Magnetococcus marinus MC-1: one gene and its partner. The protein of the gene in region 2 interacts with the protein of the main gene of each other region in a pairwise test. Links are inferred from orthologs where the notes say so. Each region holds a gene or a part of one and is shown on either strand. Other genes may lie near its edges. The genes, in order: sfsA and MMC1_RS17125.

Region 1 (12,262 bases), 390 kb from region 2 along the record:
CGTGGATCTGTGGTTTGCAGGCGTTTGGCGTCATCTTTGGCCTGGAACATCTATTTCGCCCTCTTCCAACAAAAGCGCCTTAAGCTACGTGGCCATTGCCATGTAATGGCGCATGACTTGACCCCTAAATGGCTTGCGATAAGTATAGCAGAGGCCCATCATAATAGCTGTAATTATGTCAATGTAGGCGTCTGGTTTTTTGGGTAGGGAGGCGAAGATGACCTTTAATACTAGAATTTTGGTGATGGATGATAACCCTGAGGTGTTGGAAGCCTACCGTGCCATTTTTTCGGCGCAGGCGACGCAGCCGGGTTTTTTGGAACAGTTTATCGACGAATCCGCCAGCCAGCCCCCGCTGAGTGAAGTAAGTAGGTTAGTCTTTGAATTGGTTGCGGTCAGTCAAGGGCAGGATGGGGTGGCAGAGGTTGAACGGGCCATGCAACAGCAGCGCCCCTTTGCGGTTGCTTTTGTGGATATACGCATGCCGCCGGGCATGGATGGGCTGGAGGTTGCCCGGCGCATTCGGGCGTTGGATGCGCATATCTATATTAACATTGTTTCGGCCTACAGTGATCACTCTGTGGATGAGATCCATGATCAATTGCAGCATGACGTGCAATTTATTAAAAAGCCGGTCTCCCGTGGGGAACTCTACCAGATGGCGCGGGATGGTTGCGAACGTTGGAACCATGAACAGGCGCTGGAGGCGACGCTCCAAAAGTTAAAGGATGAGAAACAGCAGTTGGAAGCCTCTATGCACCGTTTAGAACAGGAGCGCCAAAATGTGGTGCGGACTGAAAAGACCGTGGTGGTAGATTTTGGTCATAGTGGGGAAGAGTTTGCGAGTTGGGTGGATATGTTGGATAAGTAGGGTGCCCGCCTAGAGCGAGCTTTCAGCGTGCTGGAGGGGGTTGTGGCGATGCGGTGACGGGTTTGCCCGTTCTCTGACAGGGGCATGGTGTAAAAAAAAAGGCGACCCCGCAGGGTCGCCTTTGATGATTCGGCTTGGCTTAGTTGACCGAGCCTTTGCCGTAGCGCTTTTCGTACTCTTTGTTGATCTTCTGTAGGGCCTCTTTGTTCATACCATTGAAGTACCAGTCATGCCCTGCAATGGGTTTGAAGTGCTTCTCCAGCAGTCGCTTGGCCTCTTCCTCGCCCACGACATGCTTGAGCTCAGGAATAAACTCAAAGTAGGTGTGTTTGGCCACTTCATACATGCCATGCCACCAAGCATAGTCGGGTCCCATCATGGAGGCGCCATGGCGTGCAACACGCCCCTCATGGTGCCAAATTTCCCACCAAATCCACTCAATCTTTTCATCAAAGGGCGATTTGGTGATCTTACCGCTGGCTTTGAGCTCTGCCATGATATTCTTGATGGGGTTGGCAAACTTTTCGTTGTAGAGCTCAACAAAGTCATCCAACTGCTTATAGTGACCGGTGACAAGACGCTCACCATGACAGGCAAAGCAGACATCCTGCATGCGTCCACGGCGCTCTTCAGAGGTGATGACCTCAATCACTTTACCGCCCCGGGCCTCAATCATATCCCCAACCTTAGGCAAGGGTTTGCCGTCGGGGGAATCAAACGAGGTGCCGTTGTCCAAACGGATGAGGTTAATACGGTTGGAGATGGGGGAACGCAGGTTCCAGGAGATGCGCTCACCCACATCGTGGGTCTTGGGGCGACCCGGAACGGCGCTCATGTGACAGGTGGAACAGGTGGGGGCGGCGGTGTAGTCAATGCCTGCTTCCCACTTGTCGGAGCCCAGGTTCATCTTGTTAATGTTGGCGCGGAACTGAATGCCATGCTGAGACTCGTTGTAGACCTCCAACTGGGGATGGTCCGGGCCAATGTGGCACTTGCCGCAGGTGTCGGGATGCCGGGCTTGGGCACGGGAGAAGTTATGCCGACCATGACAGGCACTGCAAGAACCTAAGCTGCCATCGGGATTGATGCGGCCAATGCCGGTATTGGGCCAAGTGTCGGTGGTGGGGCGCTTTTTGACATCTAACTTGACCACCGAGCCGTGGCACTGACGACACCCCACGTTAACCGCCGCAGGTCCCCCAACCACCTCACCCAGCAGGTTGTCCAGCGAGTGCAAAATCTTACCCGCGCTGGCGTGGTGAGAGCGCTGCTGCTCGTTGACCTCTGTGGCATGGCACTGGGCGCAATCCTTAGGGGTTACCAGTACAGCAATGTTTTGCCCTTTGTGCTCAAAAGCATCCACATCTTTTTCTGCCGCTTTATGGCAATCCAAACAGCCTACGCCATTTTGACCGTGCTGGCTCTCATTCCACTGCTTCCACAGGCCAGGACTCTCTTTCATGTGGCATTCGGCACACTTGGCATTCTCTGGTCCGCCCCAATCTTTACCCGGTTGGCCAGCAGGGCGGACCGCCTCAGCCTGGCTTACCGTGAAGAGCAGTAGCGCAAACGCCACCACACTCCAAAATTTTTTTAACCCATATTTCATCGCTCTTCCCCCATGTTTTTTTTGCGGCCTGCACGGGCCAACCGAAATCGCGTTGACCACCGTTTATGCGTGATACCCTGCCTGGTTGCTCAATGGACGGCCATGCATGCTTTATTGGTGACAGGGTTCCCCCCGTACCTAATTTTACAGTGTGGTTCTTGCTTAACAGAGAAAGCAGAGGCTTTGATTTGATCTGTATCAAGAGTGTGGAATTTTATGGGAAATGGGGCTATTTTTTTTATGAATGAGAAGGAATCTTATAAAATCAAAAACTTAAAAATATATATACAAATATAACTTCAGGCTAAGTTGTGGGCCAAGCCCTATAAAAAAGCCCTCTTTCGGCTGTGCCAAAAGAGGGCTTTAGGGATCTCAAGCGTGGGGCTGTGGGGGGTCAGATTGCCAACTGCTGGGTCAGGTTTAAGGAGAAAGCGTCGATGGCATCATTTTTTTCCAAACACTCTTGTAAGGGGACCAGCTGAATACGTCCGTCACGGCAAGCGGTAACCGTGGCCACTTCGCCGGTTTTGAGGGCTTGGACAGCGTGAAAACCCATGCTGGCGGCAATAAAGCGATCATGGGCGGTGGGCGATCCGCCGCGTTGCAGGTGGCCCAAAATGGCCACATGCGAGGCGATTTGATAATTGTCCGCCAGATGCTTTTGCACCTGATAGGCTGAACCAGGAACTTGCCCCTCAGCGACGATGATAATAAAGGAGTTTTTGCCCCGCTTACGGCCCCGCCGGATCCCTGAGACCAAGGTGTCATAGTCGGTATTTTCGGGGGTGTGAATCACATGTTCAGCCCCGGTGCAGACACCGGTATGGATGGCGATGGCGGGGCTATGTCGCCCCATGACCTCCACCAAAAAAATACGGTCGTGGGCATTGGCGGTGTCGCGGATTTTATCCACCGCATAGACCCCGGTCTCCACCGCCGTGTCAAAACCGATGGTGTAGTGGGTACCTTGGATATCATTATCAATGGTACCCGGTACGCCAACCACCGGTATGTCATGCTCTTGGTGCAGTTGGTAGGCGCCATTAAAGGAGCCATTGCCACCGATGACGACCAAGCCATCCACATGTTTACGGCGTAAAATATTGGCAGCTTCTTGGCGAATCTCCGGTTTAAGAAACTCCGCGCAGCGGGAGGTGCCCAGCACAGTACCACCCTTTTGTAGAATATTACCCACCGAGGCGGCATCCATGGGGATAAGATCCCCTTCCAGCAGGCCACTGTAGCCGCGGCGGATGCCCAGTACCTCCATCTCTGCACCGATGGCGGTACGCACCACCGCACGAATGGCGCTGTTCATGCCTGGAGCATCGCCGCCACTGGTCATAACCGCGATGGTATTCATAGGCTTAGGTTGGGACATGGGGGGTATCCTCATGGGTTGTCGATAAAACCACTGATAACCGAACAGCCTATCACAGTCGTGTGATGGCTTGGTGGCGCGTGGGTAATATTTTCGTTTATGGGCCAAGGGATCTCGGTAGAGAGCTGAGCGCACCGGTGATGATGAAACGCTCAGGGATGCGGTGCAACATTTTATTTTATGAAGATCAAAATATTTTTAGAAAGGGTCGGGGATTGAGTGCTGGAGTGCGTGGAACGTGTGGTATTGGGGCAATGGGTGGTGTGGCCGCAACGCGGGCCGGTTGTCTGCACAAGGGTAGGCAGGAGCAATCGGAATCGTTTGGGTGTGCGGCGTTTGTAAGCGGGATCTGCGCAAGCGTGTCGCTTAAAATCCTTACGCGGTTAAGGTGATCTCGGCAATGGTGATATCATCCTTGATGGGTGCCGTGCAGCCCGTAGATAAGGTGGGCTGGTCGGGCAGAGGAGGGGTCTGCCCTTCCTCAAAACAAGCCCTTAAAAAGCAATGAATATCCTCCATATATTGGCTTTCGGAGTCGTAGGCAACCAATGTGTTTACCCCATCGGAAAAAAGATAGAGTCGACTGCCCTTATTTATAGGTTGCACGGTGCAGACCATCGATTGAGGGGTCATTTCATGGATGCCCATCGGTAAAAGGTGTTTCCCATAGAGGAAGATTTGCGACCCGTCGATATGCACGCATGCAGGCATGCCAAAATTCCAGAGCCGCATCTGTCGCTGGTCGGGTGAAAGTTCTACAAAATGGGCAGCCATAAACATACCTTCAGGCAGTTTATGGCATAACAGTTCGTTGAGTATGAACAGCAACGCGGTGGTCTCAATATGGGCGAGAAAATGGGTGTAAAAGGCGTGACTAATGAGGGGACCACAGATCGCCGCACTTAAACCATGACCGGTAAAATCCACCACCGCGATCAATTGTGTGCCATCATGTCGTTTGGCCGAGAGGATAAGGTCGCCGCTCACCTGCGCCATCGGGCAGGTGATGGTGCGTAAATTTTCCCCATAATAGCGCGTATCGCGACGTAAGTTCTCTACCACGCGGGCAATATGTCGATGGTCGCGGGCCATCTCTTCGGACATGTGGCGTTTTTTTAGCCAAGCATTTAGGCGGGCTTTGAGGGTGGTTGTGCTAAAGGGTTTGCTGATAAAATCATCCCCCCCACACTCCAGGCACTCCGCCAGCACCTTTTCACTCTCGATAGCCGTTAGAAAAAGAATAGGAACCTGCACGGGATCGCCCAAGGTGAGTCGGCGTATTTCGCGCGTTGCCTGGTGACCATCCATGGCGGGCATGAGCACATCCATGAAGATAAGATCCGGTTGATGGATCTTAAACATCTCCACCGCCTGTTCTCCATTATTGGCAATGAGCACCTTATGGCCAAGGCTTAGTAAAAAATGCTCCAATATGAGCGCATAGGCGTGGTCATCCTCGGCGATTAACAGGGTGTACATGGCGGAAAAGCTCCGTATTCACACGGTGGAAAAAAGGGTGGCAATGGCCCCCCCTTTAACAAATGGATCTCTTAAACAGGGGGAGGGACCGCTTTAAGCCGTGTTGTGGTCCGCTTGGCTGCTGTAAAGGGGGTGGCGCGGCGTGCCATGAGCCCTTGGAAAAAAAAGTACGCCCAAGATCGTTTTAAGTATGCGAAAGACGGCATGCAAAGCAGGCTTCTTGGGTGTCGACCGTGGCGTTTTTTATATGCGCTAAAGGCCCTTTGCGGGGGGGCGCAAGCGATGGTCTCGGGCTGTTTCTTGCGTGGGTAAGGCGCCCCGTGCCGAGGCGCTGTTTGAGCAAGGAGATCACGCATGGGCAGCCTTACACCATAAAAATCTAAAGATTATTGAGATTTTGCAGGATTATCGTCGCTTTGTCCCTTAAAAAAACAAACGGGGCGCAGGCATGCATAAAGGGGGGCCGCGCGTAGGGGCATGCTTAGCAGGGCGGGTACTCCCCATTAATATCGGTGAGCACATCATGGCCACTTTCGGTGACCAGAACCGTGTGTTCATACTGGGCGGAAAGGCTGTGGTCCTTGGTAACGACCGTCCATTGGTCCGGCATCAGTTTAATGTAAGGTTTCCCCAAGTTGACCATGGGCTCAATCGTAAAGATCATGCCCGGTAATAATTTAACCCCTTCGCCATAGTTGCCAAAGTGCAGCACCGCTGGCTCTTCGTGAAATTTTTCACCAATGCCATGCCCACAATATTCCCGTACCACGGTGCAGCGATTTTGACGGGCATAATCTTCGATAATGGCACCAATATCCCCCAAATGTATGCCAGGGCGTACCGCAGCAATGCCAAGATCCAAACATTTTTTGGCAATTTCGGCGATTTTAAGCCCCTTTTTGGTGGGGGTGCCAACCTGGAAGGTGCGGCTGGTATCCCCATGCCAGCCATCCACGATGGTGGTAATATCCACATTGATAATATCCCCATCCCGTAATACGCGGTCACTGGGGATGCCGTGGCACACCTGATGGTTGACCGAAGTGCAGATGGATTTGGGAAACCCCCGATAGTTAAGGGGGGCCGGAATGGCATGGTTACGGACAATAAAGTCATGGCAGATGGTGTTTAGCGTTTCGGTGCTCACCCCAGGTTTAATGTGCGGTGCAATCATATCCAAAGTCTCTGCCGCCAGACGGCAGGTAACGCGCATTTTTTCAATCTGTTCCGGAGTTTTAATGATGATCATGACAACGCACTCCACACGTCCCAGCGATGAGACGTAGGTTAATATTTACACAATTTCAATAAGACCTCGCGCGGCACACAGCTCAGGCTAGGCTGTCGTGCATGAGGCTAAATCTGACCGGCCTGAAGTGCAGAATGACAAACCAAAGCAGGGTGGTGCAGCCATCCCGCCCACTCAACCGAGCGTATAGCTTAAAGGGCGTTCAACGTAGATGGATGCCGTGGTGAGCGCGCAGGCATAAACCAGTATTTCAACCCCCTCGGAGATCGCCCATTGTAGCGTCTGGGCATAGCCTGGATCAATCTCATGAGCAGGGCGAAAATGGTCGAGATCCGAACGCTGGACAATAAACAGGATCACCCCCCGATGTCCAGCTTTAACCGCATGGCGCAAAGCCGCCAGATGTTTTGCGCCGCGCTTGGTTACCGCGTCGGGAAAAGCGGCTTCGTCGGTCAAGCGCAGGGTAACGCTCTTCACCTCAACATAGGTTAACGCACCAGCGGGGGCGGTTAGGCAAAAATCCAGGCGAGAGTCCTGATAGGGGACCTCTCGCCTAAAGTGGGCAAACCCCTGTAAAGGGGGGATGCGGTCTTGCTGTAGCGCCTCGGCCACCAGTGCATTGGCCAAGCCCGTATTGACCCCAACCAGCGCGCCACCATCGCACACCAACTCCAGGGTCCAGGCCAGTTTGCGCTTGGGGTTGTCCGAGTGGGAGAGGTAGACAGGCTCACCCACATGCACCAACCCGCGCATGGAGCCGGAGTTGGCACAGTGGGCGGTTACTTGAGTGCCATCGGCCAGGGTGACATCGCTTAAAAAACGTTTATAGCGTTGCACCATGCGGGCGGGCGTTAGTGGCGTTGGATACTCCACACCGCCACCCTTTACGGATGGGCTGGGCGGCTAACCAGATCCACCACCACGGCGTTTGATTTGCCGTCACGAACATAGTGTATCGTCAGCTTTTGCCCGGGCTGTAAGGGGGCTAAGCTCTGCACCAGTTGTTGGTCCCCGGTGATGGGGGTGTCATTGATTTTTTCAATGCGATCCCCGGCCTGTAAGCCTGCCTTGGCGGCGGGGCTGGTGGGGGCTACCCCTTCCAGCACAACCCCAGCGGCGCTGTTCTGTACCGCGATACCTAACCACGCTTTGTTGGTATCCATGGGCATGCCACGCAGGTGAGGCGGTGGGCCGAACCCGCCCTGACGTTGATCGTTAGGGGGTGGCGGGGGAGGGGTGAAAGCAAGGTCGTTCGCCTCGCCAGCTTGGGCAAAACCGCCCTGACCAGGAGGGGGTGGCCGATTGCCAAAATCTTCGCCGCCAAAGCCGCCTTGGTTACGCCCGCCGGGAGGGGGCCCATACGCCCCGCCCGGAGCGCCATAAGCATCAGGATTGCCGCGCATGGGTGGAAAAGGCATGCTCCGCATCATTTGATTGGGGGTCTCTAACATGCTCCCCATAGGCCCCCCCATGTAGGAGGTTACGCTTGCATGGTCTTTGCTATCTTCCAGGGTGGTTTTTAGCTCGGTGAGCTTGCCTTTACGCATCACTTTTAGGGTGATGCGGGTACCCGGTTTGGTGGTGGCGATGCGGCGGGCAAATTGGCCGGGGCCGTGAATGGCCTGCCCATTCAATTCCAAAATAATATCCTCGGGCTCCAAACCAGCATGATCGGCCGGGCTGCCCTTAATAATCTCGCCTACTTGGACCCCGCGTGGCGTGTTGAGGCTGGCCCCTAGCCAGCCAGCGGCCAAAGCGGGGGTGCTGCTCAATAGGCCAGCAGCCAGCAACGTCAGATAACGCAGCGGTTTTTTCATGGTAGCCTTCTCCTTTAATCCAACCCTATGCCTGCTGCAAAGGATTGAATGGATGTGTGAATCGCTTGAATTTTTTGCGAACACCCGGTGAAAAAATCCCATTCACCGTAATGATGCCCCCTCTGTCGCGGAACAAGCTATTCATTTAAACCATTTTTTCGTATGCTCTACAAGCGGCGCTGTCTAAGTAACGCTTATTGACGAAAGTAACGAAAAAGAGTATAAGCGGCGGCACGCTTTTAAAAAAGTCCATCATGTCATCGTGAAGGGGCCGCAGTAACCACCCCGTCCCAACGCCGGAGCATACACTTTGAACATGCAGCAATCCAATCAAGGCCGCGCGGTTTTGGTTCTAGAAGACGGCACCCGTTTTGATGGGCGCTCCCTTGGTGCCCAAACTGAACAGGTAGGGGAGGTCTGTTTTAACACCTCCATGACCGGGTATCAGGAGATTATGAGCGATCCCTCCTATGCGGGACAGATCGTCACCATGACCTATACCCAAATTGGTAATGTGGGCATCAACCCAGAGGATATGGAGTCCCGACGCCCCTGGATTCGCGGCTTTATTGTCAAGGAATCCGCCCGCCGCTTCAGTAGCTGGCGGGCTCAGGAGAGTCTGTCGGTCTTTTTAACCCGCCATAATATTCCCGCGATTGAAGGCATTGATACCCGCGCCTTGGTTTCGCACCTGCGGGATAAAGGGGCCATGCGCGGGGTGCTCTCTACCCTGGATTTTAATACCGAAAACTTGATTGCCAAAGCCAAGAGCTTTCCCGGATTGGCGGGGATGGATCTTACCGGGGAGGTCAGTTGCCAAACACCCTACCCTTGGCAACAGGGGCTGTGGGACTTGGAACAGGGCTACCGGCAGATCGAAAGCGGGAGCAACCGCAAGCGGGTAACGGTGATGGACTTTGGGGTCAAGCACAACATCCTGCGCGGTTTGGTGCAGGCGGGTTGTGACCTTACCGTGGTGCCCACCGATACCCCAGCCGAAAAAATCCTGGCGGGCAACCCCGACGGTATTTTCCTCTCCAATGGCCCCGGCGACCCTGATGCTGTCAAACACGGCGTGCGTACCATCCGCGCCTTGTTAGAGACCAAAATCCCCATCTTTGGTATCTGTCTGGGCCACCAAATGCTCTGCTTGGCCCTGGGTGCGCAGACCTTAAAGATGAAATTTGGTCATCGTGGTGGTAACCATCCGGTGCAAAACCTCTCCACCGGTGTGGTGGAAGTCACCAGTCAGAACCATGGTTTTGTGGTTTCAGATAGCGCACTGCCCGACACGCTGGAGGTAACCCATCGCTCCCTGTTTGATGGCAGTGTGGAAGGGGTGCGCATGAAGGATAAGCCGGTCTTCTCGGTGCAGTATCACCCCGAGGCCAGCCCCGGCCCCCACGATGCCCACTACCTGTTCAAACAGTTCGCCGATCTGATGCGCTAATCGAAGGGTTTAGAGGACGCCATGCCCAAACGTACCGATCTAAAAAAAATCATGCTCATTGGCTCGGGACCCATCGTCATCGGGCAGGCTTGTGAGTTCGACTATTCAGGTGCACAAGCTTGTAAAGCTCTAAAAGAAGAGGGTTATGAAGTGGTGTTGGTGAACTCCAACCCCGCCACCATCATGACCGATCCCGAGCTGGCCGACCGTACCTATGTGGAGCCGATCACCTTGGCGTCGGTGACGCGCATTATCGCCAAAGAGCGCCCCGATGCGATTCTCCCCACCATGGGGGGGCAGACCGCCCTGAACATGGCCCTTAACTTGGCCGATGCGGGGGTGCTGGAGCAGTACAATGTGGAGCTCATTGGTGCCTCGCGGGATGCCATCAGCAAAGCGGAGGATCGCGAACGTTTCAAACAGGCCATGGATGATATTGGCCTAGAGATGCCCAAATCTGGCTTTGCCCACTCCATGGAAGAGGCGTGGGAGATCCAGACAGAGGTCGGTTACCCCACCATTATCCGCCCCAGCTTTACCCTGGGGGGGACCGGCGGCGGCATCGCTTATAACTCGGAAGAGTTCGAGGAGATTATCCGCCGTGGTTTGGCCGCCTCGCCCACCACAGAGGTGTTGGTGGAAGAGTCGGTGCTGGGCTGGAAAGAGTTTGAGATGGAGGTGGTGCGGGATCGTCTGGATAACGCCATCATCGTCTGTTCCATCGAAAACTTTGACCCCATGGGGGTGCATACCGGGGACTCCATTACCGTGGCTCCGGCCCAGACCTTGACCGATAAAGAGTATCAGATTCTGCGGGATGTCTCCATCGCGGTGCTGCGTGAGATCGGTGTGGATACCGGCGGTTCTAATGTGCAGTTTGCCATCCATCCAGAAAATGGGCGGCTGGTGGTCATTGAGATGAACCCACGGGTCTCCCGCTCGTCGGCATTGGCTTCTAAGGCAACCGGTTTTCCCATCGCCAAAGTAGCCGCCAAGCTGGCCATTGGTTATACCCTGCCGGAGATTATGAACGACATTACCGGCGTAACCCCGGCGTCGTTTGAGCCCACCATCGACTATGTGGTGACCAAGATCCCCCGCTTTACCTTTGAAAAATTCCCCCAAGCCAGCGCCCTGCTGACCACCCAAATGAAGTCGGTGGGCGAGGCGATGGCCATCGGGCGTACCTTTAAGGAGTCCTTGCAAAAGGCATTGCGCTCCATGGAGATCGGCCTGGATGGCTTTGGCGAAATTTTGGATGTGGCGGATGAGAGCTGGGAAGCGGTGCTGGAAGAGCGGCTACATAATCCTGGCCCAGATCGCATCCTTTATGTGGCCGAGGCGTTTCGCCAAGGTAAGGATCTGGAGTGGTTAAATCGCGTGACTGCCATTGACCCTTGGTTCCTGGATCAAATTCAGCAGATTGTGGAGGCGGAAGCCTCTATTCGTGGGGTGAGCTTTGAGAATATCTCCATCCCCCGCCTGCGTGAGCTTAAAGAGATGGGCTTCTCCGATGCCCGCTTGGCTCGCCTTACCCAAACCAGTGACACAGCGGTACGGACCAGCCGCTTGACCCATGGTGTGGTGCCGGTGTTTAAACGGGTGGATACCTGTGGGGCCGAGTTTGCCTCGCAGACCGCCTACCTCTACGCCACCTATGAGCAAGTATGTGAGGCTGCACCAAGTAGCCGTAAAAAAATCATGATCTTAGGCGGCGGCCCTAACCGCATTGGTCAGGGTATTGAGTTTGATTATTGCTGTGTGCATGCGGCCTTTGCCCTGCGGGATGTGGATTATGAGACCATTATGGTCAACTGTAATCCTGAGACCGTCTCCACCGATTATGACACCTCGGACCGTCTCTACTTTGAGCCGCTTACCTTTGAAGATGTGATGACCATTGTGGATATCGAGAAGCCCGACGGGGTGATCGTGCAATTTGGTGGTCAAACCCCCCTCAAGCTGGCGAAACGGTTGGAGGCTGCCGGGGTGCCCATTATCGGCACCACGCCCGAGGCCATTGATGTGGCCGAGGATCGGGAACGTTTTCAGGTCTTGCTGCAAAAGTTGGGCTTGCGTCAGCCCCCTAATGGTATTGCCCGCTCTGAGCAAGAGGCGATTCGCGAGGCGGAGGCCATTGGTTTCCCGGTGGTGGTACGGCCATCCTATGTGTTGGGTGGGCGAGCCATGGAAATTGTACACGATGTGAAGGATCTGGAGCGCTATATGCGCACGGCGGTGCAGGCTTCGCCGGACCACCCTGTGCTGATTGACCACTTTCTCAGGGATGCCATTGAGATTGATGTGGACTGTATTGCTGACGGCAAAACGGCGGTGGTGGCAGGCATTATGGAGCACATTGAGGAGGCTGGTGTGCATTCCGGCGACTCGGCGTGCTCGTTGCCG
Region 2 (12,285 bases):
TGCCCCCGAACTCCAAGAGGCGCTGTTTGAACGCTTTGCCCAGGCTGACGATTCGGCCTCGCGCCGCTATGAAGGGGCGGGCTTGGGGCTCTCCATCATCAAGGCCCTGGTGGCACGCATGGGGGGAGCGATTCACTTAACAAGCCAACCCTCCCAAGGCTCCCTGTTTTGGTTTGAACTGCCCTTGCAACCGCTGCCATCCAACGGCCCAGCACCCTTGCCAAACCTTACCCACAGCCATCTGCTCTACTGGCATGGCAACAGTATCGTGGGTGAGCTGCAACGCAATCTATTAACCCCCTATTTTGCGCGGGTTACGCTGGTTATGGATGAGGAACAGACCCTGCGCAGCCTGTGGCGATTACACGCACAAGGCAGACCCGTGGACCTGCTGCTGTTGGACCACCCCAACGCAGTTATGGCCCAGGAGCTCCGGCGCAAGTTGCGTAAAGAGAGCCCCTTTGAGCATCTGCCCATGCTGCTGTTACACCCCCACTCCCCATGGGCCACAGCCCCTAGTATGGAGGGGTTGCACACCCTGGAGCGGCCCTTGCGGCTACGCCCTGTATTGCACAAGCTCGATCAACTGTTGCATGGGGTCGAGAGCACCCCAGAACCGCCCGTGGATGAGCCCCAGGCGCTCCCCAGCTTACAAATTTTGGTGGCGGAGGATAACCTCGTCAATCAGCAGATTGCCGCCGGTTACCTCACCCGTTTGGGGCACCGCTACCAATTTGCCAAGGATGGCATTCAGGCGCTCAATTTGGTGCAAAAAGGGGGGTTTGATCTGATCCTCATGGATGTTCGTATGCCAGATATGGATGGTTTGGAGGCCACCCGTCATATACGTGCCTTACCAAAACCCTGGTGCGACATCCCCATTGTTGCCCTGACCGCCAATGTCTTTGAACAGGATCGTCAAAATTGTCGGGAGGCCGGTATGGATGGCTTTTTACCTAAGCCCTTGGATCTGTCCCAACTGGAGCAAGCACTGCGCACCCATTTGCACTCAACGCCAGGAGCCACCTCATGAGTATGAGCGGTAAAATTATCACCCTGGTCTGTGTGATTGCCATTTTAGCGGCGGGCAGTGTGGGTTATGCCACCATGGAGCGGTTGCAAAAGGAGCTGACGCTGCATGCCCAACAACAGGTGCGCCACACCACGCAGCAGGTAAGCCACAAGCTGGAACAAGGCATCGCCCTGTTGATGGCCGATGTGCGCACCCTAGCGGCGGATCCCGCCCTGTTGGATCTGGCGGAGCTCGCCCGTGGCGTCCCCCATGAGCATGGCGATGTCCACGCGCACAAACAGCGCATGGCACAGATTTTTACCAATCTTTTACAGCAACGGGCTGACTATCAGCAGATCCGCCTTATTGGTTTGGATGAGGATGGGCGGGAGCTTATCCGCATCAAGCGCCAGCCTGACAACACCCTCACCCAGGTTGCCCCAGCGGACCTGCAAACCCAAGGACAGCGCAGCTATTTTAAGCGCACCATTATTCTGCCAAAAAATCAGGTTTATCTCTCTGAGATTAATTTAAGCCGGGAAAATCAGGTTATTGTAAGCCCACACATGCCGGTTATTCGTGCCAGCATGCCGCTTTTTGACCATTTGGGGGAAACCTTTGGTTTGCTGGTCATCAATCTGGATCTCAGCCGTCTGCTGGCGGATTTGCAGCACCAGACCCCAGGTCAGAGCATGCATCTGTTCAACCATCACGGCTATCTACTGGCAAGCAGCCCACCGCAGGCCGAGTTGCAGAACTTTGGCTTTGAGTTTAACCAGCCGCCGTTGATGCTCACCCTCTACCCGGTTTTGGCCCAGCAATTAAACCATAGCGCTGAGAGCGCCTTTACTTTGGTGGCACAGGATGCGCCATCCGGCACCCATGAGCTGTTGGGGGTGCAGACGCTCTACCATAACCCCAACCGCCCCGACCAACGGTTGGTGATCACGGTAAGCATGCCCTACCAGAAAATTTTCACCACCCTTTACAGCTCCAGGGATGAGTCTCTGCTTATCGGTGGCGGCATGCTGCTTATGGCCTTGCTGCTGGCGGTGCTGTTGACCCGCTCTTTGACCCACCCCTTGCGGGCGATGATTCGCGCGGTCGAGGATACCGCCCATGACCAGGGCCGCCACGCGCTACCTGTAGGGGTTGGGGGGGAAATGGGGATTCTAGCCAAGGCTTTTGCGCAGATGTTGCAGCGCACCGCCGAGCAGAACGCCGCTCAAGCCGATCACCGTGCTAATCAACTCTTAGAAGCCACCGACGTTGGGGTGTTTGGTATTGATGACCAGGGTTTGGTCTCTTTTATCAATCCGGCAGCCGAGCGCATGTTGGGTTACAGTCGTGAAGCGCTGTTGGGTAAAAATATCCACAGCATGGTGCACCACGCCTATGCCGATGGCACACCCTATCCGGAACATGCATGCCGCATGTCGGCGGCCCTACGGGAGCAACGGGAGTACCACGTGACCGATGAGGTGCTGTGGAAACAGGATGGCAGCCCTTTTTATGTCACCTACAGCAGCATTCCCCTCTGGCAAGGGGATCAGCGCAGTGGTGCGGTCATCACCTTTTGGGACACCACGGAACAGCGCCAGGATGAGCAGAAGCTAATCGCTGCCCAACAAGAGGCGGAGTTGATCGCCGCCGAAGAGCGCGCCCTAGAGGCTCTCTTTAAGTTGACCCTGCAAGAGAGCGCCACCACCCACTATCTCGAAGAGGTGTTGGAGGCGCTGATTCACTCGGTACCCTGGCTCAAGCTTAAACCGGTGGGGGGGCTCTTCCTCACCGATGAGAGCGCCCCCCAACCCCAGCTCAAGTTGGTGGTCAACCACAATCTTGACCCAGAGTTAAAGCAGCGCTGCGCCAAAGTCCCTTTTGGCACCTGTTTGTGTGGTCTGGCGGCCCAAAGTGGCACCCTACAGTTTGCCAGCTGCATGGATCACCGCCACGTCATTACCTTTGAGGGGATTACCGCCCATGGGCACTACAACGTGCCCATTATGGATGGGGCACAGGTACTGGGCGTGATGGTGCTTTATCTCGCCCACGGCCACGAGCAGAAGGAGCGGGAGACCGCCTTTCTGGCGCGAGCTGGGCATATTATCAGCATGGGATTAATGCGCCGCCGTGCCGCCAAGGAGTTAAGCTGCGCCAAGCAACGCGCCGAGCGGGCCAACCATGCCAAGTCTGATTTTTTGGCGACCATGAGCCACGAAATTCGCAATCCTATGAATGCCATTATCGCCCTTAGCCACCTTGCCCTGGAACAGAGCCACGACCAGCGCCAGAGGGACTATCTGAGCAAAATCCACACAGCGGGCCAATCGTTGTTACGTATCATCAATGACATCTTGGATTTTTCCAAAATTGAGGCGGGCAAGCTGGAGATTGAACAGACCGATTTCCAATTGGATGATGTGTTGAGCAACCTTGCCACCCTGACCGCGGTTAAGGCCCAAGAGAAACAGATTGAGCTTATTTTCGACAAAGCCCCGGCGCTACCCCACGCCTTGCGTGGGGACCCTTTACGCCTGAGTCAAATTTTGCTCAATGTGGTGGGCAACGCCATTAAGTTTACCGAGCAGGGCGAGGTGGAGATGAGCATTACCCGCCACACCCAACGGGGGGAGCTGCTGGAGCTCTGCTTTACCGTGCGCGATACCGGTATTGGGATGAATGAAGCGCAGATAGCGGAACTGTTTCGCCCTTATCAGCAGGCCGAATCTTCGACCTCTCGCCGTTTTGGGGGCAGTGGTTTAGGGCTCTCCATCAGCCACCAGTTGGTCACGCTCATGAACGGGACCATTCAGGTGAGCTCAACACCCGGGGTTGGCAGCCAATTTGTTATTACCTTGCCCTTTGCCGTTTTGCCGGATCGGCCAGAAAGTCTCGTCATACCCAAGCTGTTGACGGGGCAGGTGGTGGTGGCCAGCGCCAACCAGCGCATGTGTGACGTGGTGGCAGAAAACCTTGGCCGCTTTGGTCTGACCTGTGCCAGTGTCGGTGCCATGAGCACTCTGCATCAGTGGTTAGAGAATAACCCGCTGCCCCGCTTTATGGTGTTGGATGCGGATATGCTGCCGGTCTCCATGGCACAAGATCTGGAGCTGCTGCTCAACCCCATGCTTCACCGTTTTGTCGAGGGGGGGGTGCTGATGTTACATGGCTACCAGACTCAGCAAGCGGTTATGGATCTGGCCGCTAAGGATGCACGGGTGGGGGCGGTACAGAAGCCGGTCACCTCTTCCAGCCTCTATGATGGTGCAGTACAGCTCCTGGGGGTAGGCTCCCTTAGCGATGCCCAACACGCCCCGGTACAATCCAATGCCTCGCCCACCACGTGGCCCCAACTGACTGGCCGTCATATGCTGGTGGCAGAAGATAATGCCATCAACCAGCAAATTATCCAGGAGCTCTTGAGTAAAGTCGGGGTAAACGTGACGCTGGTCAACAACGGGTTCGAGGCGGTGGAAAAGGCCAACCCCCTGCATCATGACGCCATTCTCATGGATCTGCACATGCCCCTTATGGATGGCTTTGAGGCCACCACGCAAATCCGCCAACGGTTTGGCAACACACTGCCCATCTTTGCCATGACCGCCAGCTCAACCCCAGAGGATCAAAAACAGGTGCAGCAGAGTGGTATGAATGGTCACCTGACCAAGCCCATTGATCCAGTTCTTTTGTACACCAATCTAAGCCAATGGCTTGGCGAGCAACCACCTAAGCCGCCATCGGTTTCATCCCCTCAACCCGCTCAACCACAACCGGCGGACAGCCTGCAAAGCGTGCCGGGGCAACCGGGCCAGCGCTCTCCTGCTGGTCCCCCCAATATACCGGGCATCAATTATACGCTAGGGCTGCAACAACTGGGTGGGGATGCAGAGCTCTATCACCAAATACTTCTCGCCTTTGAGCAAGATCAGCGGGAGACCTCTGCTAAACTGATTCAGCTACTGGAAGCGGGTGACTTGGCCGCCTTGGAACCCTTGGTGCATACGCTCAAGGGATTGTTGGGCAGTGTTGGGGCGGAGCGCTTACGCGCCAGGGTCATCGCCCTGGAGACCTCGCTGAAGATGGCTCAACCCAAAGAGAATATCGCTGCACTTATTCAAACGATGCAGGCGGAGTTGGCCCCCATGCTGGCGGCCATTGCCCAGCTACACATTAAAGCGGGGCGTTAAGGGAGCAGGCTCTGTTCGATCTCTTAATTGGAAGAGCTTTTTTGGGGGGGAGGACGTACCCTGATCAACCACCCATTAGCGGTGATAGGGCACCCCATGTTGTAGGGTCATGGCGCGGTAGAGTTGCTCAGCCAGCATAACCCGCACCAGCATGTGGGGAAAGGTCATGGGACCAAAGGCCAGTTTAAAGGCTACCCCCTGTAAAACCCGTTCATGCAACCCATCCGGGCCGCCGATGATCAGTCCAACATCCCGATCACCGGCTTCCTGCCACCGGAGTAGCTGAGCGGCAAGCGTCTCGCTATCCAACAGTTTGCCCCCCCGGTCGAGGGCCATCCAGAGACGCTTATCCATCTTTTCCAAAATGCGCTCGCCCTCATCCGCAATCGCTTTGCTGCGGGTCGCCGGGCTCTCCTTGCCGGTACGCTGCCCTTCGGCAATCTCCACCAGCTCCAGACCACCATAGCGTTTCATGCGCCCTGCATAGTCGTCAAACAGCCCCTTCTCATGCTTGGGCATGCCCCGACCCACAGAGAGAATGCGAAACCGACTCACCGACGGCCTGCCCCATCTGCTTCATCTGCCTCGTCGTCTTCATCGTCTTCATCGTCTTCGTCATCCCAGGCATCATCCTCTTCTGCTTCGTCGTCATCCCAGGCATCATCCTCTTCTGCTTCGTCGTCATCCCAGGTTTCATCATCCTCTTCGTCCCAGCGTTCCTCATCGTCGTCGCCGTCCCAATCGTTATCGGCGCCCCCTTGGCCATCATCGTCGGCATCCCATGTGGATGCATCCAGGTCGGCGGCGTGCCAGGGGTTTTCGGCATCCCGGTGGGCGATTTGTTGGGCCAGTGCTTTAGAGGGGTGGGGCGAGGAGGCTTCGGCACTCCAGAGTTTTTCTAGGTTATAGTGGGCACGTACCTCTTCACGGAAGATATGCACCACAATATCGCCAAAATCCATCAGCACCCACTCACCTTCTTGCACCCCTTCGACGCCGATGGTAGGTAGGTTAAGTTGCGACGCTACTTGGTCTACCTCGTCGGCCAAGGCGCGAACATGGGTGGTGGAACGGCCTGTGACAATAATAAAGAAGTCCGCCAATCCTGAGCGGCCTTCCAGATCCACCAGCACGATATCCTCGCCCTTTTTATCATCCAACTTGGCTTGAATGGTATGGGCAGCTTGGGTGATCTCTGCCTTGATCTGGTCATCGCTCTTAACGTCGCTCATGGGCGGTACAGCTCCTGCTTCTGTATGTAGTTCACCACCCGTGTGGGGGTGAGATAGTCGATACTGCGCCCCGCCACCAGCGCTTCGCGCATGGCGGTGGAGCTAATTCCCATTGGCGTAACCGGTTGAATAATCACACCGTTACGTCCCATCTCTTCACGGTAGAGCAGTTCGGGACTCTGCACCATGAAAGGTTCCAAAAAGCGTCCGGCTTCGGTCTGTTGCAGATCCACGATATAACCGGGTCGGGTCATAATACACAGGTGGGCGTACTTTATCAGCAATTGCCACGTTTTCCACAGGTGTAGTTCATTCAGCAGGTCGCTACCCAGCACCAACACCCACTCGATGGTAGGGCGGCTGCGTGCGAGGCTACGTAGGGTATCGATGGTATAGCCTACGCCATCTTGTAGCACTTCGATATCATTGGCTTCAAAGCGGGGTTCGCGGCTTACGGCCAGGCGTACCATATCCAGCCGCTCTTCGGGGGTTGCCTGCATTTCACGCCCTTTAAAGGGGTGGGCCCCGCTGGGGATAAGCTGCATACCGTCGAGCCCCAACCCTTCCATCACCTCCATGGCGGAGCGCAGGTGGCCTAGATGGGGCGGGTTAAATGAGCCCCCTAGGATACCGATACGCCGGGCGAGATGTTGGCGAAATGCGGTAACCATGGTTAGCTTCTCAACTGACCATCGCCCAGCACGATCCATTTTTCACAGGTCAGTCCTTCCAGGCCGACGGGGCCGCGCACATGCAGTTTATCGGTGGAGATGCCCATTTCTGCGCCCAAGCCGAATTGAAAGCCGTCATTAAAGCGGCTGGAGGCGTTGACCATGACGGCGGAGGCGTCCACTTCGCGCACAAAACGCATGGCGGTTGCGTGGTTTTCTGTCACAATAACTTCGGTATGGCGTGAGCTATGGGCGTCGATATGGTCCATGGCTTCTTCAAGATTTTTCACCACCCGGATAGCGAGAATTGCGGCGAGGTATTCGGTATCCCAATCCTCCTCTGTCGCGGGGATGACGGGGGCCACTTCGCCCACCAAGCGGATGGTTTCGGGGCAGCCTCTAAGCACGCAGTCGGCTTGGTTGAGCCGTTTAGCCAGGGCGGGCAGTATGGTTTTGGCGACCTTTTCGTGGATGAGCAGGGTTTCGGTGGCATTACACACGCCGGTACGCTGCATTTTGCCATTAAAGGTGATGTCAATGGCTTTAGCGGGGTCAGCGTCGGCATCAATATAGGTATGACAGATACCATCCAGGTGTTTGATGACAGGGATGGTTGCTTCATCCATGACCCGTTGGATCAATCCTTTACCACCACGTGGAATGATAATATCCACATATTGATCGGCTTTTAGCAGGGCACTGACGGCGGCTCGGTCGGTGGTGCTTACCACTTGCACGGCATCGCTGGGCACACGTCCCTTTTCCATACCTTGGGCGAGGGCGGCGGCGATGGCGCGGTTGGAGTGAAACGCTTCAGAGCCACCGCGCAGGATAACGGCATTGCCTGATTTGACGCAGAGTGCGGCGGCATCGGCGGTGACGTTGGGGCGGGATTCGTAGATGATCCCGATCACACCGAGGGGCACGCGCATTTTACCCACTTGCAGCTGGTTGGCCAGGCGACGCATATGGTTGATTTCGCCGATGGGGTCGGGCAGAGCGGCCACTTGGCGGATGCCTTCGGCCATGCTGGCGATGACTTGATCGGTGAGGCGCAGGCGGTCGAGCATGGCGTCGGTCAGGCCATTTTTTTCACCGGCTTCCAGGTCTTTTTCATTTTCTACTTGGAGGATCTTTTTACAGGCGATCAGGGCATCGGCCATGGCGTGTAGGGTTGCGTTTTTGCTACCGGAGTCTAACCAAGCCAGTTGACGGGCAGCTTTGCGTGCTTTTTTGCCGATTTCGTCGATGAGTTTGATGCTGTCGTTGCTCATGGTATTGCCTTGTTCGCTGGTTTTTATGCCGCTTTACGTCATTATGTACGCTTTTGCGTTTTTTGCGCTGTCCCCCCACGCTTGCACCTTACTTTTTAATGCTTCTACGCTCAAAAAAAAGTTTGAGGGGGGGCTGGGGGGGGAATTCTCTATCCCTCCAGGGTTTTGCTTGTGATTTTTTGCTGTTAGGCTTTTTAAATCCTTATGCATGGTTTCCACCCAGCGCCCGTGCGCCCAACCGCCCGCCACGCTGACGCGTGACATCGCTACCCTATGCCCCGTACCGCGCGCCTACAAAACCCGTGCTCTCTTAAACAACCCCTGCACCCTTGTCCAACCGGTACGGGGCTAAAAGATAAAAAAAATCAAAAGATCTCAGGGCTTCGCCCCAAACCCCACTGGGCGCTGCCCAGACCCGCTGGGCGGGCAAGCAGAGCGTCCCCCCAGCCCCCCCAATCCCTTTTAATAATGGGACTCCCTGGCTATAGGGGCATGCACACCCCCCCTAACCTACTTGACCAACTGCACCATGTCATCCCGATGCATCACCTCTTCATCAATAATAAAACCCAAGGCCGCCTCAATCTCCCAACTATGCTTACCCTTAATCTGCTCCATATGATCACTGCGATAATTCACCAACCCCTTGGCAATCCGCCGCCCCTGCACATCACAACAATAGAGCGCCGCACCCCGATCAAACACACCCTCAACCGCCACCACACCCCGCGCTAAGAGACTCTTGCCCTTTAATAAAGCCGCAACCGCCCCCTCGTCCAAAAATAGACTACCCTCACACGTTAAACCATTGGCAATCCAACGCTTGCGGCTGCTAATGGCATCCCCCAACGATAAAAAGAGCGTACCAACACCACCCCCCATCACCGCCCCGATAGGATCCGCCTGAAAACCATTGGCCAACACCGTCATACACCCCGTACGCGCCGCCATCTTCGCCGCCCGTAACTTCGTTACCATACCCCCAGAGCCAACCTCCGAACCGGTACCACCCGCCAAAGCCTCAATCTCCGGCGTTACCTCCACCACCAACTCAATACGCTGCGCCCTCTCATCCTTACGGGGATCCGCACTGTATAAACCATCCACATCCGATAACAAAACCAACAGCTCAGCCTCTACCAAACCCGCCACCAACGCCGCCAGGGTATCATTGTCACCAAACCGAATCTCCTCCACCACCACCGTGTCATTCTCATTAACCACCGGCACCAAACCCAAGGTTAATAAGGTCTCCAACGTATCCCGCGCATTCAAATAACGACGCCGGTTCGCCACATCATCCCGCGTTAATAATATCTGCCCCGTATGCAAACCATGGGTGTTAAAAGCCTGCTCATAAATCTGCATCAACTTGCCCTGACCCGCCGCCGCCGCCGCCTGCTTCTCTGGCAGTGTTGCCGGACGCCGCCCCAAACCCAAACGCGACGCCCCCGCCGCAACCGAGCCCGACGTGACCACCACAACCTGCTTGCCACGACCCATCAATGCCGCAATCTCCGCACAACGGGCCGCAATCCAATCCTCGCACACCCCATCCTTGGTGGTCAGCAAGTTTGAACCAATCTTAACCACTATCCGCTGGGCAGCCGCCACACGCTGCCACGCCTCCGTAGCCTCACGCATACTCACTCCCGGACCCAAATAACTTCCACACCATCATCATCATCGTCGTCATCATCGTCATCTTGCCACGACGGAGCATGCTCATCCCGTAGCGCCTTGCTGCCCGCACGGGTCGGAGCATCCTCCAAGGCATGACCCACCTTGCCCTGCTTTAACCGCCACTGTTTAACCATACCACCAACATGATAAACCAACGCCTCAATACCCTCTCCCGTGGCCGACGAAAGGATAAAGACCGGTGGCATCGCCTCCCCCAACCGCTCCTTAAACCACGAAAGCACCACCTGGCGATCCTCTTCCCCCAACAAATCCGCCTTGGAAAGCACCAAAATACGCGGCTTCTGCGCCAACTGCTCCGAATAACCCGCCAACTCCGCCTCAATGGTCTGAAAACGGCTCACCGGATCATCATCCTCCAGCGAATCAATCTCCACCAAATGCAACAACACCGCACACCGCTCAATATGCTTTAAAAAAAACATACCCAGCCCGTGCCCCTCATGGGCACCCTTAATCAAGCCCGGAATATCCGCCATCACAAAACTGTGGTCCATCTCCACCCGTACCACCCCCAAATTGGGCTGCAAGGTGGTAAAAGGATAGTCCGCAATCTTGGGTTTCGCCGCAGAGACCTTGGAGATAAGCGTGCTCTTGCCCGCATTGGGCATACCCACCAACCCCACATCGGCCAGCAATTTCATCTCCAACCGTACCCACATCTCCTCACCCGGAAAACCCGGATCAGCCCGACGCGGGGCTTGGTTGGTGGAACTCTTAAAATGCATGTTGCCCCGGCCACCATCCCCCCCCTTACAGGCGAGAAATTGCTGACCATCCTCCACCATATCCACCAATATGGTGCCGTCGGCATCATCCCGGATAATGGTCCCCACCGGCACCTTGATGATCAGCGCCTCCGCCGAGGCACCGGTACACTGTGAGCCCATGCCATGGGTGCCCCGCTTGGCCTTAAAATGCTGCTTGTAGCGAAAATCAATAAGCGTATTCAGGTGGCCATCGGCTTGAAAAATAACATCGCCACCACGCCCCCCATCGCCGCCATCCGGCCCACCAAAAGGGATATATTTTTCCCGCCGAAACGAGATGCAGCCGCCACCGCCGTCGCCGGATTTTAGGTAGATTTTCGCTTCGTCTAGAAATTTCATGATGTCCAGATGGTGGTAGGTGTGGAGATTCAGAAAATGCCCTAACAAGCGTGACCAGCCATCGCTGACCCTCAAGCATGGGCTAAAAAAGTCTCGGCAGACAACGCCTTGCGTAGATCAAAGGGGTAGGCATTGCATTTTTCTACCCTGTACCGAAAGATCCTTTGGTCACAAGGTTGATCCTGTCAAACAGCGCTAACGGTGGCTTGGCCCAGACCAAATATAGCCACTTTACAAGCAGCATAAAACAGCACCCCTGCAAAAGAAAACGGGGAAACGGCCTAAAACCGTTTCCCCATCATCCTTGCGTTGCGAATGCTCACCACCCGCAGCTCACAACGGCTTACTGAGCCGCCGCAACTTCCACATTTACATATTGACGGTTGCGCCGCATGGTGAAGGCCACTCGACCCTCCTCCAGCGCAAACAAGGTGTGGTCTTTACCCATACCCACACCAACGCCAGGCCACATTTTGGTGCCGCGCTGACGCACCAGAATGTTACCAGGAATCACGTTTTCGCCACCGTACTTCTTAACGCCCAAGCGACGACCTTCTGAATCACGCCCGTTGCGGGAACTACCGCCAGCTTTCTTATGTGCCATGACGTCTCTCCTCTATACCCGTCTTAAGAAATGCCGCTAATGCGAACCACCGTCAGATTTTGACGATGACCCTGCGTGCGGATATAGTTCTTACGACGCTTTTTCTTGAAAACAATAACCTTCTTGTCGCGCATCTGGCGAATGATGGTGCCGGTAACTTTGGCGCCTTCAGTCGCCTCACCTACCTTAAGACCCTCATCACCACCAACCATGAGCACATCATCAAAGATCACCTCGCCGCCAGCATCGCCCGCCACTGTCTCAACACGCAGGACGTCACCTTGGGACACTTTATACTGCTTACCACCGGTACGAATTACCGCATACATCGATCATTCCTCCAAAAACGCATCTATTTCAATGCGTTATAACTGTGGTCTAAAAGCCTGTTCCTAAGGGCTGAGTCGTTTAAAACCTTCGCCCACAGCGCTTGGGAACCGACTCTCGGACCCGCCAGACCTGTAAAAAGGTTCGTGTATTATCATGAACGCC

Evidence for each region.
Region 1: the proteins of MMC1_RS17125 (region 2) and sfsA interact in binary tests that used the Escherichia coli proteins (3 or more experiments, as listed by UniProt). The link is inferred for Magnetococcus marinus MC-1 from one-to-one orthologs.

Annotation. Positions count from the first base shown.
Region 1 is NC_008576.1:3,774,792-3,787,053, reverse strand. The notes cover bases 5,614-8,522. They hold sfsA (DNA/RNA nuclease SfsA), read right to left. Parts: upstream 7,463-8,522; coding sequence 6,764-7,462; downstream 5,614-6,763. Other genes in these bases: MMC1_RS15470 (PDZ domain-containing protein), read right to left, coding at 7,474-8,406; map (type I methionyl aminopeptidase), read right to left, coding at 5,822-6,589; MMC1_RS22415 (hypothetical protein), read left to right, coding at 5,645-5,767. Also shown: MMC1_RS15505 (PilZ domain-containing protein), read right to left, coding at 1-50; MMC1_RS15500 (response regulator), read left to right, coding at 218-871; MMC1_RS15495 (multiheme c-type cytochrome), read right to left, coding at 1,011-2,480; pfkA (6-phosphofructokinase), read right to left, coding at 2,875-3,861; MMC1_RS15485 (response regulator), read right to left, coding at 4,237-5,340; carA (glutamine-hydrolyzing carbamoyl-phosphate synthase small subunit), read left to right, coding at 8,723-9,856; carB (carbamoyl-phosphate synthase large subunit), read left to right, coding at 9,878-12,262. UniProt on the Escherichia coli protein: Binds to DNA non-specifically. Could be a regulatory factor involved in maltose metabolism.
Region 2 is NC_008576.1:4,162,568-4,174,852, forward strand. The notes cover bases 6,244-9,175. They hold MMC1_RS17125 (glutamate-5-semialdehyde dehydrogenase), read right to left. Parts: upstream 8,380-9,175; coding sequence 7,108-8,379; downstream 6,244-7,107. Other genes in these bases: rsfS (ribosome silencing factor), read right to left, coding at 6,244-6,434; nadD (nicotinate-nucleotide adenylyltransferase), read right to left, coding at 6,431-7,105; proB (glutamate 5-kinase), read right to left, coding at 8,890-9,175. Also shown: MMC1_RS17100 (ATP-binding protein), read left to right, coding at 1-1,033; MMC1_RS20600 (ATP-binding protein), read left to right, coding at 1,030-5,202; MMC1_RS17110 (23S rRNA (pseudouridine(1915)-N(3))-methyltransferase RlmH), read right to left, coding at 5,278-5,757; more of rsfS, read right to left, coding at 5,754-6,243; more of proB, read right to left, coding at 9,176-10,023; GTPase ObgE, read right to left, coding at 10,026-11,189; rpmA (50S ribosomal protein L27), read right to left, coding at 11,533-11,793; rplU (50S ribosomal protein L21), read right to left, coding at 11,817-12,122. UniProt on the Escherichia coli protein: Catalyzes the NADPH-dependent reduction of L-glutamate 5-phosphate into L-glutamate 5-semialdehyde and phosphate. The product spontaneously undergoes cyclization to form 1-pyrroline-5-carboxylate.